3 regions of the Paeniglutamicibacter cryotolerans genome follow, and region 3 is predicted to be linked to each of the others. Evidence: riboswitches for the same ligand, from Rfam matches in the RefSeq annotation. Region 3 holds a riboswitch; each other region holds the start of a gene.
What was found. Region 3 has a riboswitch for S-adenosylmethionine ahead of E9229_RS04135 (OsmC family protein). Riboswitches for the same ligand answer to the same signal wherever they lie in the genome.
Positions count from the first base shown of each region.

Region 1 (4,605 bases), 350 kb from region 3:
GTTCAGGCAGCGCAGCACAGTGGTTTTTCCCGACCCCGAGGGGCCGATGAGTGCGAGCACCTCGCCGGGCCTCACCTCCAGGTCGATGGACTTGAGCACCTCGTTGGATCCGAAGGCCTTCTTCAGTCCGGCAACCCGCAGCAGGGCCGGGGCGCCGGAGCTCTCAGCGGGCGACATGGCGGTCCAGCCTTTCTTCCAGTTTCGACTGGCCGGTGGAAAGCACCAGGCAGAACACCCAGTAGATCAGTGCTGCCTCCAGGTACACCAGCATGAACTCCTGGCTGAACGCCGCGATTTCCTGCGCCTTGCGGAACATTTCGGAGAACAGGATCAACGATGCCAGCGAAGTGTCCTTGACCAGGGAGATGAACGTGTTGGAGAGCGGAGGCACCGAGACCCGGGCCGCCTGGGGCAGGATGACCCGGATCAGGGTCCGGGTGCTGGACATTCCGATGGTGTATCCGGCTTCCCACTGGCCCCGGGGCACCGAGAGGATTGCGGCGCGGATGACCTCGGCGGCGTAACCGCCCACGTTCAGCGAAAAGGCGATAATGGCGCTGGGCCATGGGCTAAGCGTCACCCCGATGGAGGGCAGTCCGAAGAAGATGACGAAGAGCTGCACCAGCAGCGGGGTTCCACGGATCACCGAGATGTATGCCCGGGCGATGAAGGAAACCAGCTTGTTGGCGCTGAGCCGCATCAACGCCATCAGCAGGGCGATCACCAGGCCGATGGCGAAGCTGGCCAGCGACAGCGGGATGGTGCCCTTGAGCCCGCCCAACACCAACGGACCCAGCGAGCTCCAGAACAGCGTCCAGTCCATTCCCGCCCCTTACGTTGTGGTTGCCGGTTTCGAGCCGGTGGCTACTTGCTGACATCCTCGCCGAAGTACTTCTCGGAGATGGTCTTCAGCGTCCCGTCGGCGGTCAGGTCCGCCAGGGCCTGGTCCACGGCCTTGACCAGGTCGTCGCTGCCCTTGCTGAAGGTCAGTGCGCTCTTGGATGTCTCGGTGGTCTCGGCGGCGATCTTGATGTCCGGGTCGTTCTTGGTCTTCTGCGAGTCCAGGTAGGTCAGCTTGTCGTTGATCGTCGCATCGACCCGGCCCTGCTTCAACAGCGTGATGGCCTGGGCCCAGCCCTCGACCGCCTCGACCTTGGCGCCGCTATCCTTGGCCAGCTGATTCCAGTTGCTGGTCAGCGACTGCGCCGTGGTCTTGCCCTTGAGGTCGGCGAAGGAGGTGATGTCGGTGTTGGAAGCCTTGGTCACGATGACACCGGTGCTGATCGTATACGGGGTGGAGAACAGGTACTTGGCCTCGCGCTCAGGCGTCATGGTCACCTGGTTCGCGATCATGTCGAAGCGTCCCGCGTCCAGTCCGGCGAAGATCGCATCCCACTGCGTTTCCTTGAACTCCGGCTTCACGCCCAGCTTGTCCGCCACGGCCGTGGCGACTTCGACGTCGTAACCGGTCAGCGGGCCGGTTCCACCCTCGTGGAACGAGAAGGGCTTGTAGGTGCCCTCGGTGCCGATAGTCAGCACGCCGGCGTCCTTGACCTGCTGCAGGGTCAGGCCGGCGGCCTCGCCCGAAGCCCCGGGCGTGGCGGGCTTCGATGAGCCGCAGCCGGTGGCTGTGAGCGCTACCAGGGCGGCCGCTGCGGCGAAGGTGAGGAGACGGCGTTTCATGGGGAGGGGGGCCTTTCGTTGGTCAAACGGGTTGGACACGACGCTAACACCCCCGCTGGTGCAGGATAAGAGCTATGTTCCGAAGTGCTACGAAATGCCACGACCGGACGACGCCGAGGCCGCCGCACACAGATGCGTGCGGCGGCCTCGGCGGGTGCTGCTGAAACCGAGATCAGACGATGATCTCGGTGCCCTTCCAGAGGCGCTTGGTGGCCAGTGCGGCGCCGGCGCCCAGTGCCTCGAGCTTGGCCATGGCGATCTGCGGGTGGACGCGGCCGCCGAGTCCGCAGTCGGTGGAGGCAATCACGTTCTCGCGGCCGACCAGGTTGGCGAAGCGCTCGATGCGGTCGGCGACCAGCTCCGGGTGCTCGACCACGTTCGTGGCATGCGAGACGACGCCGGGGACCAGGATCTTGCCCTCGGGCAGTACATGGTCCTCCCAGAGGCGCCATTCGTGCTCGTGGCGCACGTTGCCGGCCTCGAACGAGTACTGGCCGGCGTTGATGCGCAGCACCGGATCGAGGATGTCGGCAAACGGGATGTCGGTGGTGTGCGGCCCGTGCCAGGAACCCCAGCACACGTGCAGGCGGATCCGCTCTGCCGGCAGCCCGCGCAGCGCGTAGTTGGTCGCCTCGACGCGCAGCTCGAGGAACTTCAGGTAGTCCTCGAGGCTCGGCTCCGGGTTGACCTGGTCCCAGGATTCGGCCAGTGACGGGTCGTCGATCTGCAGGGTCAGCCCGGCATCAATGATCGCCTTGTATTCCTCACGCATGGCATCCGCCGCGGCGAAGAGGTACTCCTCGTCGCTGGTGTAGAAGTCGTTGGCCAGGCGCGCGCAGGAGGCGGGGGACAGTGCCGCGAGGAAGCCCTCTTCGGTGCCGGTTGCCGCCATGGCGGTCTTCAGGTTCCTGATGTCCGATGCCACCAGGTCGTGCCCGGTGTAGGTCAGCGGTGCGACGACCTTCGGCTGCGTGGTGGCCTTGCGGTGTGCCAGGATGCCCGATGTCGGATCCGCGTAGGCCTCGGCGAACGCCTGGCGGTCGCGCCGGTCCGGGAAGGACGTCAGTACGACGTTGCCGGGGGTGGAGCGGTTGACCTGGGCATCGGCCCAGCGGTCGACGGTGGTTTCCTCCAGGCCGCCTAGGCGGGCGAAGGAGTAGTTCCACCAGGCGCCGAAGTCGACGGCGGAGGACATGGTGTGTCCGAATTCACCGTCGTTGGGAATGTCGATGCCCAGCTCCCGCTGCTTGGCGACGATTCCGGTGACGGAGGCCTCGAGCAGTTCATGGAACTCGGGCGTGATTCCGTCGCGCTCCTTGGCCGCGTTGGCCGTCAGGAGTGCTTCGGTGCGCGGCAACGAGCCGGCGTGGGTGGTGCGGATACGACTGTCGTTAAAGGACATGGGCAATTGCCTCTTTCCATCGAACCTGGCAGTAGCACCGTTACCGTTTCAGATGCCTCATCGGCGGGGTAGGTTGCTGCGGCTTCATCGATCCAGGTCTCTCGGCCGCTCCGGATGGGTACGAATAATTCCTATCACGGAAGCGATGCGTGTCACTATTTGACGCCGTCGTGTGACCTCAGCCGAGCAGCAGCGGCACCAGCAGCATCGCCGGAAGCGCAATAACGGTGGTCAGCAGGACGGTGTCCTTGGCCAGCGTGACGCCGCGATCGTAACGTGAGGCCGTGACGAAGATGTTCTGGGCGGTGGGCAGTGCCGCCATGATCACGGCGATGAACAGGTCGAGCCCGGTCAGGCGGAAGACGAACGCGGCAATCAGCCAGGCCAGCACGGGGTGCACCACGAGCTTGAGCCCGGTCGCCACCAGGGTGTCGGCCCGCCGTCCGGCGGCCCGTTCCAGCGGCTTGGACCCAACCAGCGAGATGCCGAAGGCGATCAGCATGGCCGGGATCGCGGCACCGGCGATCAGTTCGACCGGATCGGCGACCTGCGGTGGAAGCTTCCAGCCGAACACGGCGACGAGCAGGCCGGCCAGGGATCCGACGATCATCGGGTTCCGGGCCGTCTGTATGAGCATCGTCAGCGGGGTGGTCCGGTGCCGGGAAGTGCTCGCGTCGAGGATGGCCAGGCAGATGGGTGAGTAGACGGCCAGCTGGAAGAGGATGATCGGGGCGGCATGGGACAGGTCCCCGAGAACGTACAGGGCGATGGGTAGGCCGAGGTTGGCCGAATTCACCGTGGAGGCACTCATCGCCCCGATGACTGTTTCGGTCAGGTCGCGTCGCAGCCACCAACGGGTGATCAGCACGAACAGGGTTCCGGTGAGGAACGCCGAGATGGTCGCCACGCCGAGCTGTGGTCCCAGCACTGCCGTGGGGTTCGACGTGGACAGCGTGGTGAAGAGCAGCGCCGGGCTGGCGACGAAGAAGGTCAGCCTGTTCAGAATGAGCCTGGCATCGGGTCCCAGTACACCGGTGCGGCCCACGAAGTAGCCGACGACGATGACTGTCCAGACCACGGCGAATCCCGACAGCACTCCGCCCACGTTTTCGCCTTCCGATCGTTTCACCGAACCATGGTTGCCGAATCGACACTAGCCGCGGCCGGATCCGACGATGTAATCCGGCGACGCGGGTGTCCGGAGGCAAACAAGAATCCGGCCTCCCACGCTGTGGGGGACCGGATCGGTTGGAGCGGGTGACGAGAATCGAACTCGCCTCTCAACCTTGGGAAGGTCGCATTCTACCAATGAACTACACCCGCAATGCCTGCCCCGTCCGCCATTGGCGGCCGGGCGTTCACCAGCATAGCGCACACCCCGGGGCCGGTGCCTAATCGGCGGCCTACCGGCGTGGCGCCGACAGCTAGGGCATGACCGGTGGAGCAGGTTTGCGCTGCTGCCGCGCCACCCACGGCCTGGTCAGTGGTTCAACGAAGCGGGTGGCGATCGGGCCGAAGAC
Region 1 is NZ_JACHVS010000001.1:500,199-504,803, reverse strand. Features, by position in the region: gene E9229_RS02490 (amino acid ABC transporter ATP-binding protein) at 1-177, opposite strand, end outside; gene E9229_RS02485 (amino acid ABC transporter permease) at 164-823, opposite strand; gene E9229_RS02480 (amino acid ABC transporter substrate-binding protein) at 865-1,683, opposite strand; gene E9229_RS02475 (cobalamin-independent methionine synthase II family protein) at 1,856-3,085, opposite strand; SAM riboswitch class I at 3,099-3,206, opposite strand; gene E9229_RS02470 (AEC family transporter) at 3,264-4,190, opposite strand; tRNA gene E9229_RS02465 (tRNA-Gly) at 4,335-4,408, opposite strand; gene E9229_RS02460 (cation:proton antiporter) at 4,510-4,605, opposite strand, start outside.
Region 1: another riboswitch for S-adenosylmethionine. It lies ahead of E9229_RS02475 (cobalamin-independent methionine synthase II family protein); the one in region 3 lies ahead of E9229_RS04135 (OsmC family protein).

Region 2 (4,605 bases), 1.3 Mb from region 3:
TGGGTCGGCGCCAAAGCGTCGTCAGGCGTCGTCTTTGGCAGGACGACTCGGGGGAAAAGGCCTGTGGTCGTTGCGGATGAAACACCGTTGGCGTGGGACGTCTCCAGCATCTGGGGAGATAGCTCCACACCTAGTTCCCCGGTGATGCGTTCCCACAGTTCAGCGGGTGGTTCGTCGAGGAAATCCTGGCTGCGGGCCACGGAACCGACGGAGGAGAAGGCTGCGGCTTCGACCGAGCAGTCCGGGCATGTGTCGATATGCCGACGGGACTCCGGTTCGAGACTGGCCAGACCGGAGAGGGCAATGCTCGCAAGTTCGGCATCATCAAGATGTCGCATCGCTCACCGCCATTGCTTCCCGGAGCTTCTTCAAGCTTCTATTGATATGTGACTTAACCGTTCCCAATGGCAAGTTCATTCTTTCAGCGATACTTGCGTGTGTCATATCGCCATAGAAGGCCAGATGCAGAATCTCCCGCTGGGGTGAACCTAGCCGGCCCAATGCGTCGAGAACCAGCACCCGATCCAGAACATGGGACTCGGTATTTGGCGGGAGCGCCTCGCCCTGAGCCGCTTCGGCAACGGCGGATTCGTTGCGCCGCGAACGATTCCGTTGTTCGTAGAGGTCGTGGATCTTGTTTCGGGTGATCCCGACGAGCCACGTTCCCAAGGCTCCGCGTTCGGCGTCAAAGCTCGATCGGGACCGCCACGCAGCAACAAAGACCTGCTGGGCGATGTCTTCGGCGTCTTGTCTGTTCTGCGCTGCACGAAGCGCCAAGGTGAAGACCAGAGGTGCGAAGCGCTGATAGGTGGTCCGCATAGCTTCCGGTTCGCCGGCAGCGAAGGACCGGCCGAGCGCCTCGACGTCTTCCGGATCCATCCCCGCTTCCCCCTTTGCTGCCGCCCCGGTGCACTCCAAGGAGACTATCCCGCGGGCACAGCTGTGACAATGATGTTGTCGTCGTAGCTCTGCCGTTTCTGATCCCAGCGTCCCCCGCAGGTAAAAAGCACCAGTGTGCGCTGCCCGTCCCCGGTGAAGTACGGATCGAGGTCCAGGCTTGTCTTGTGGAGCTGTTCCACTTTCGTCACCTTCCAGTTGGTCGTGGCTCCCATGGCGTCGGTGATCTCCATGGACTGTCCCACTCGTGATGAACGTAAGTCATAGAGCGGGCCGCGTGGGGTCGGGATCGATCCGGCATGTGCAGCGATGATGGTGTTCCCCGTCGGTTCGGATGGGGCGGCGGAATATCGGTACCAGCCGGCGACTGCTGCGTCATCGGGAATTTCCATGGTTCCGTCGGGTGAAACACCTACCCCGATGGTTCTCATGTCTGCCCCGATTCCCGGGTAACGGATCCGGGAAGGACCGGGAAGGGATCGTTGCGCAGCCGGTGCCGATGAGTCATGGACCACCACCCCGGCAGGTGCTCCTGCGGGCTCGGGTGTCGGCGTCGTTCGCAGCCCGGGGGAGGGGGACGACGACGCCGACACGCTGAGGGCGACGGACTCGTGGGGGACGAGCGGGCCGCCAAGGATGGTCGGGGACGCACTAGATGTCGCGCCCCCGACCACGATCAGGGCTACCGCGGCGAGGCCGGGAAGCCGGTTCATGATGCCTACTTTCGGTTTGTTGCCGGACGCAGCTTGCGGCCGAAGACAGCTACGCCAGTTAGCAGGAGCGCACCCAACCCGACGAGCATGCCCTGTGCAGCTCCGCCGTCCTTGACTTCGGCGGTGCCGGTCGGTACTCCTGCCGGTGCTGAGCCGAGACCGGCGATCGATTGGGTGCCCAGCGCCAGGTTCTTGTCCGTCAGGCTGCCCCAGGCATAGACGATCGTGTCGGAGCCTTCCGTGACCATGACATCAGCGGGGCCGATCACCGGCTTGGTGGTGCCGGTGGCAGCGACCGAGGCCGAAACGGTGCCTGCCGGCAGGTCCAGTTGTGCCTGCTTGGGATTCATCAGATCCTTGATCACGGGCTTGCCGCCTGCCAACACGTCGACGGCTGGGGCGGCCGCAATGTGGCGTACGATCAGCCGTCCATCACCCGCGGCGATCTTGGAAATGTCGTTGGTGAAGAGGGTCGCGGTAGGTTTCCCGGCTGCCGTGAGGTGTGCGGCTGCGGTGTAGTTCTTGCCTGCGGCAAGCTTCAGATCCACCGGTCCGATGGCGGGGGAGCTGTCGTCCTTGGCGTCTGCGGCCGTGATGGCCACGGTGTAGGTTCCTGCTGCGAGCTTGAGCGGACCGGCCAGGTCTCCTGGCTTGAAATCATCAAGTGTCAGCTTGCCATTGACATAGACATCGACCTTTAAGCCGGGAACGCCGTGAAACACGGAAAGTTGTGCGTCGTCTGGTGCTGCGTACCCGGGTGCCACTCCGAGTCCGAGTAATCCGAATCCTGCAATGGCGGCGATGATCGGTGTCCTGCGCATGGTTTTTCCTTCCAGATGCCCCAACCAGAGGGGTCGGTGTGTGTGATATCCCTTACTTCCCCCAATGGGTTCTCTTTGGATGCAGTTAATGTGAAAACTCTTTTCATCGATACTTTTCGGGCACCCATTCGCCAGCTGAACAGAAGCGTCCGCCCGATGCCTGAGTGTGACGGCGAGAGGCGATCTTCGTTGACGGACGGGCTGGATGTACCTGAATGAGGAAGACCGGGCGTTCGCTAACGGTTCCCCGCCGACCTCAACCGGAGGCGGCCGCCATGAAATTCTTCCGGGTGCCGCTTGAGTGCCCGGATATGCCACCGATCCGAACGTCGAGGGCAAATGAATGCTTAACAATTGTTTGGACCGTAGACGCATGGGGGTCTCCGCCGCTTCATATTTCTCCGCATGGGGCTATGTGACCAGCGGACTGACTCGATGTTGTGCCGTGCATCCATTTGGGTTTTAGATGAATTCATCAACCATCAAGAGCGGCTGAGAGATCTGGCTCGTTGACGCCGCAGCAACCATCCCAGAACCCCGGATAACAGGGGTTCATCACGGAACGGTGCTAACGCCAGGACCGATGGAGTCGCATCAGCGTCCCTTTCAGTGAGCGCTCCGGCATGTCCCGGAAAGCCCTGGCAGATGCCGCATAACGGTGCCTCCCTCGTCTACCAGCGAGGAGCAACACATGAGCATGACACTGTCGACGGCCCTGCCGTCGCTGTCCTACGAGTTATACCCGCCGGCCAGCGCTGCGGCCGCGGAGGACGCCCACCACAGCATCGTCGAACTGGAATCCACCGACCCCGACTACGTGTCGGTCACCTATTCCGGCACCGAAGCCCGTCGAAAGGCATCGCTTGAACTGATCGGGCACCTGATCAACAACACCCGGTTGCGTCCGCTGGCCCACCTGACCTGCGTGGGGGAGGACCGGGCCTCGCTTGAATCCCTGGTCCAGCACTTCGTCTCCATTGGTGTGCGTGGCGTGCCGGCACTGCGCGGCGACCTGCCCAGGGAACCTGGGGCTTGGCGCAGGGAGCTTCCCTTCGCCCGCTACCTGGTCGAACTGATCAGGGACGTCGAAGCCCGCAACACCGCCGCGCTGGGGGCCGGACGCCTGGCCATCGGCGTCGCCGCCTACCCGATGCGGCATCCCGAGTCGCCTTCCTTCGAGCACGACGTCGAGGTCCTGCTGGCCAAGGAACGCTCGGGGGCGGACTTCGCCATCACCCAGGTGTACTTCGATCCGCTCGACTACACCGGGCTGGGCGTCGCCGCCTCGAAGGCAGAAGTCTAGGAAGGAACCGGACATGGGCGCCACGCAGGGCTTCAACACGCTCGCCATCCACGCGGGCCAGGAACCGGATCCGCTGACCGGTGCGGTGATCCCGCCGATCTACCAAACCAGCACGTTCATCCAGGACGGCATCAACATGCTGCGCGCCGGGCACGAATACTCGCGCGGTTCCAACCCGACACGCAACGGGTTCGAAATCCAGTTGGCAACGCTCGAGGGTGGTGCCGCGGGCTTCGCCTTCGCCTCCGGGATAGCCGCCGAGGATGCGCTGCTGCGGGCGCTTTTGGGCCAGGGCGACCACATCGTGCTCGGTGCCGACGGCTATGGCGGGACCAATCGACTAATCAACCAGTTGCATTCTCGATTGGGCATCACCAGCACGCCGGTGGACATCACCGATCCCGCAGCCGTCGCTGCCGCCGTGCGGCCCGGTGAAACTGCGCTGCTCTGGGTGGAGACGCCCTCCAACCCGATGCTGGGCATCGCCGATGTGGCGGCGTGGGCCCGGATCGCCCACGTTGCCGGAGCGCTGCTGGTCGTGGACAACACCTTTGCCTCGCCCTACCTGCAGCGACCGCTGGCACTGGGTGCGGACCTGGTGGTCCCCTCGACCACCAAGTACATCGGCGGACATTCGGATGTGCTCGGCGGCGCCGTCATCGTCGCGGAAAAGCAGTTCAGGGGCCAGTCCCTGGCCGAGGCCATCGGCTACCAGCAGTTCGCCGCCGGTGCCGTCGCCGGACCGCAGGACAGCTACCTGGCATCGCGGGGACTCAAAACCCTGGGCCTGCGCATGGAACGGCACTGTTCAAACGCGCAGGCGCTGGCCGAATGGCTGCAAGAACAACCCGAAATCGAGACGGTGCTCTAC
Region 2 is NZ_JACHVS010000001.1:2,139,895-2,144,499, forward strand. Features, by position in the region: gene E9229_RS09900 (anti-sigma factor) at 1-338, opposite strand, end outside; gene E9229_RS09905 (RNA polymerase sigma factor) at 325-879, opposite strand; gene E9229_RS09910 (class F sortase) at 924-1,610, opposite strand; gene E9229_RS09915 (DUF4397 domain-containing protein) at 1,616-2,431, opposite strand; SAM riboswitch class I at 2,908-3,021, shown strand; gene E9229_RS09920 (methylenetetrahydrofolate reductase) at 3,123-3,734, shown strand; partial or broken gene E9229_RS09925 (PLP-dependent transferase) at 3,748-4,605, shown strand, end outside.
Region 2: another riboswitch for S-adenosylmethionine. It lies ahead of E9229_RS09920 (methylenetetrahydrofolate reductase); the one in region 3 lies ahead of E9229_RS04135 (OsmC family protein).

Region 3 (4,605 bases):
GGACCAGGAACCCCTCGGTGAACAGCTCGCTTTTGGCCAGCAGCAGGGCAACGAACCCGATGCCGAAGGCCAGCCCTGCCAGCAGATGGTCCTGCGTCTGGTGCATGACCGCCAGGTAAGCCATCACCCCGATGCCCACTTCCAGCCCGCCGAAGGTTCCGGTCACGAGGATGGTTGGCCAGGTCCGCGCCAGGCGTTGGGCACCTTCCTCGACGATGCGGTCGAAGGACTCCTCGATCTCCGACTCGACCGGGGCATCATTGCTCCCCAACTGCCGTCTGCGCGCATCCGAACTCATCGGGGTCCTCCGTCCCGTTGCACGATCGGCTGAATTTCCCCTGCGGCACCCCACCGAGTGCGTGAATCATCGTTCACAGTGAGGGCCCCGCCCGTCTTGGGCCGAGCCATCGGCCAACTAGGCGACCCCGTTGCGATCGGTGCACGTTCCAAAGACATCACATCGGGGTGATGCGGCCCCGGATGCGGTGACAGCCTCCCCGGCAGCGAACCGGGCCACTGTCCCCTGTCGATCTCCGAGAACCCCCTGGTGTCCACCCTGCCGACGAACATCGACCGGGAGCATTCAAGTGCCTCCCCGGCGCCATCACGGAAGCTGGCAGAGGGGTTCAGGACGGGTCGCATCCGGAGGTCTCCTTTCAGGGGTGCGGCAGGTTCCGCATCCTCATTCTCCATCCCCCCGGCTCACATGGATAGATGCACATCACGTCAAACTAGTTGCACCTAGGCAACCAATTCTATATAGTTGACATTAATCAACCATCTTCCACGTTTTTTGGAGTCACGTTTTGCCCCGAGAAAAAACCACCGTTAAAGCGGCACCCGCCCTGTCCGAATCAGGCATGACCCATCGCCAGGTACTCCAGTCACTGACCGGCCTGCTCATGGGCATGTTCGTATCGATCCTGGCCGGCACCGTGGTCTCCACGTCGCTGCCAGTCATCCTCTCCGACCTCAAGGGCGACCAGACCGCCTACACCTGGGTCATCACCGCCACCCTGCTGGCCACCACGATCTCTACCCCCATCTGGGGCAAGCTCGCCGACCTGTCCAACCGCAAGGTGCTGCTGCAGCTCTCACTGGTCATCTTCGTGGTTGCCTCGGCCATCGCCGGGTTCTCGCAGGACACTTCCATGCTGATCACCATGCGCGTCTTCCAGGGCCTGGGCGCCGGTGGCCTGACCGCGCTGAGCCAGATCGTCATGGCCGATATCATTTCTCCGCGTGAGCGCGGCAAGTACATGGGCTTGTTTGGTGCCGTCATGGCCCTGGGCACCGTGGGCGGCCCGCTGATCGGCGGCTTCATCACCGACTCGATCAACTGGCGCTGGAACTTCTTCATAGCACTGCCGTTCGCCGCCATCGCCATCATTCTCATCCAGAAGACCCTGCACCTGCCCACCAAGGCCAAGCGCAAGGTCAGCATCGACTATGCAGGCATCGTCCTACTCACCGCAGGCGTCTCGCTTCTCCTGATCTGGGTTTCCCTCGGTGGCAAGCAGTTCGACTGGGCTTCAAGCACCAGCATCATGATGGTTCTCGGTTCAGCCGTGGCGCTGATCGCCTTCATCATCGTGGAACTGAAGGTCTCCGAGCCGATCATCCCACTCTCGATGTTCAAGAACCGCACCTTCACCCTTGCCGTCTTCGCTTCGATCTCAGTGGGCGTGTCGATGTTCGGCACCTCGGTCTTCCTGGCCCAGTACATGCAGTTGGCCCGCGGTGCCAATGCCACCCAGTCCGGCCTGATGACCATTCCCATGATGGCAGGCCTGTTGATCGTCTCCACCGTGGCCGGCGCCCTGATCTCCAAGCATGGTAAGTGGAAGGCGATCATGGTCACCGGTTCGCTGCTCCAGCTCGCCGGGCTCTACCTGCTGGGGACCATCCACTTCGACACCAACTTCGTCCTCGTCTCCGTCTACATGTTCCTGTTGGGCGCCGGCCTGGGCATGGTCATGCAGAACCTCGTACTGATTGTCCAGAACGCAGTCACCCCCGCCGAAATCGGCGTGGCCAGTTCCGGCATCGCCTTCTTCCGCTCCCTGGGCGGAACGGTCGGCGTTTCGGTCCTGGGTGCGCTCATGGCCACCAAGGTCGTGGACCTGTTGGGCGCCCGGGCCGCAGACATGCAGGCAGCCATCGCGGCTTTGGGCGAAAAGGGAAAGGAAGTGGGCGCGGCGCTGGCTAGCGGCAACATCCCGTCGGTCCACAGCCTGCCGGACTCGGTACGCACCATCATCGAGTCTGCCTACGGCGACGCCGTGGCACACGTCTTCATGATTGCCGCCCCCCTGAGCATCCTCACCATCCTGGCCATCGTCTTCCTGCCGAACCTGGAACTGAGCAACCAGACCCGGCACCAGCGCGAAGAGACCGACGCCGCAGCGGCACTAACCGCCGAGGGGTCGGAAGCTACCGAAATCCTGATGGCCGACGCCGAAGCAGCCGTAGGGGCTTCGACCCCCGGAGTCGGTCCGGAAGCGGGACGCCGCTAGCATGAACTGCCTGACCGATCCTTTCTCGCTGCAGGCTGCAGGAGCCGGCTCCGATTCCGCTCTGACCGAGGCGATCGGGGAAGTTGAGAAACAGTTCGGCACCATGGTCATCAAGGCCCGGACCAGCATCAGGGACCGGGCTGCGGCCATCCATCCCGAGCTGCACCCGATGGGCTTCAAGGTCCTGACCATCCTGTCCCAGTCAGGACCCATGCAGCAGGTGGGCCTGGCCGAGGCGGTACGGATCGACAAGGCCATGATGAGCCGCACGATCAAACAGCTCGAGGAGTTTGGCCTGGTGTCCCGTTGCACCGATCCCAGCGACGGCCGCGCGCTACTGGTTGACATGACCGCCGAGGCCCGCAAACGCTACGATGCGACTCTGGCTCATGCCCGCAAGCTACTCCATGATCGGTTCTCCACCTGGGACCTCGCAGAGGTCCAACGGCTCGCGGACCTACTGGCCAGACTCAACGAGTCCAGTGGCTAACGGCAAATCACGGTCCCGTCCCGACGCAAGATGCGCCGGGACGGGACCGCTTTGGTTCCGGGCATCCGCCATCCGGGCAGGAGGCAGCAGCTTCGCCTGTGCTCAGTCCACCCTGCGTGCATGCGCCCGGGTTGCTGCCGCAGCGTAGCCGGAGTGTGACCCCAGATGACAGAGGCATTGCCTCCTGTGCCGGCGCCTTGGAACAATCGAAATCAGAATCAAGAGCCCCCACCGCAAGGCCCTGGCCGGTTGGGCAGCAACCCCCTTCGTCATAGCGGGGTGCTCCAGGTGAGGATTCGACGCCACCATCAGGACCGGCGTAAGTATGGCGATATGCCTTGGCATGCGCCACGAGGCCAAGGAATGAGACCATGTCCGAAACGCTGCTTGAACCCACCGGGCTCGAGAACCTGCGAAGCGCCAGGCTAGACGCCGCAGGGTCGGCTTGGAGCGAACGCATAACCACCAACGCGGCCTTCGCGGCGCTGACTTTCACCACCAACGGCAGAGCCGAGGGTTCGGTTGCCACGGATATCACCGCCGGAAAGCACGGCTTCCGGGTCGATGAACCGGCCGGCTTGGCTGGCGGCGATTCGGCGCCCAGCCCGGTCGAATACGCGCTCGGCGCGCTGATTTCCTGCCAAGTCGTCGTCTATCGGCTCTATGCCCACCAGCTGGGCATCAAGATCGACTCGCTGGAGATCAAGGCCGAGGGCGATCTGGATGTGCGCGGGCTCTTCGGTATCAACAGTTCGGTCCGCGCCGGCTTCTCCGGTGTCCGCCTGCTGGTCAACGTCACTGGGCCGGAAACCCGCGAACGCTACGTCCAGCTCCAGGTCGCAGTCGATGCGCACTGCCCGGTGTTGGACCTCTTCACCAACCCCACCCCGGTTTCCGTGGAACTGGTGACCGAAAACTAGCGCCCGACCCAGCCGATGCCACCCATCGGCGTGACGCCGGGTTTTCCGATGGAATAAACCCGGCGTCACACCGGTTGGCCAAAGCATGACCCACGGCACACTCAGCTCCCCGTCCACCTCACTCGCCATCAAGGACCTCGGCACGGTCAACCGCTTGGGCTACGGCGCCATGCGCATCACCGGCCCAGGGATCTGGGGTGAACCCGAGGACCGCCCGGCCGCACTGGCCACCGTCCGCCGCGCGGTGGAACTCGGCGTGGACTTCATCGACACGGCCGACTCCTACGGACCGGACGTCTCCGAGCAGATCATCGCCGAAGCGCTGCATCCCTATGCCGCCGGGCTGCGCATCGGCACCAAGGCCGGTCAGACTCGTACCGGACCGAACCAGTGGGTTCCGCTCGGCCGCGCCGAATACCTGCGCCAGCAGGTCGAACTGAGCCTGCGCAAGCTCAAGGTCGACGCCCTTGACCTGTTCCAGCTGCACCGCATCGACCCGAAGGTACCCGTCCAAGAGCAGTTCGGCGTCCTGCGCGAGCTCCAGGAGGAGGGCAAGGTCCGCGCGCTGGGCCTCTCGCAGGTCACCGTCGCCGAACTGGAAACAGCAGCCGAGTACTTCACCGTCGCCAGCGTGCAGAACCGCTACAACCTCACCGACCGCTCATCCGAGGACGTCCTG
Region 3 is NZ_JACHVS010000001.1:850,776-855,380, forward strand. Features, by position in the region: gene E9229_RS04120 (formate/nitrite transporter family protein) at 1-298, opposite strand, end outside; gene E9229_RS04125 (MDR family MFS transporter) at 861-2,516, shown strand; gene E9229_RS04130 (MarR family winged helix-turn-helix transcriptional regulator) at 2,518-3,006, shown strand; SAM riboswitch class IV at 3,223-3,338, shown strand; gene E9229_RS04135 (OsmC family protein) at 3,378-3,926, shown strand; gene E9229_RS04140 (aldo/keto reductase) at 4,012-4,605, shown strand, end outside.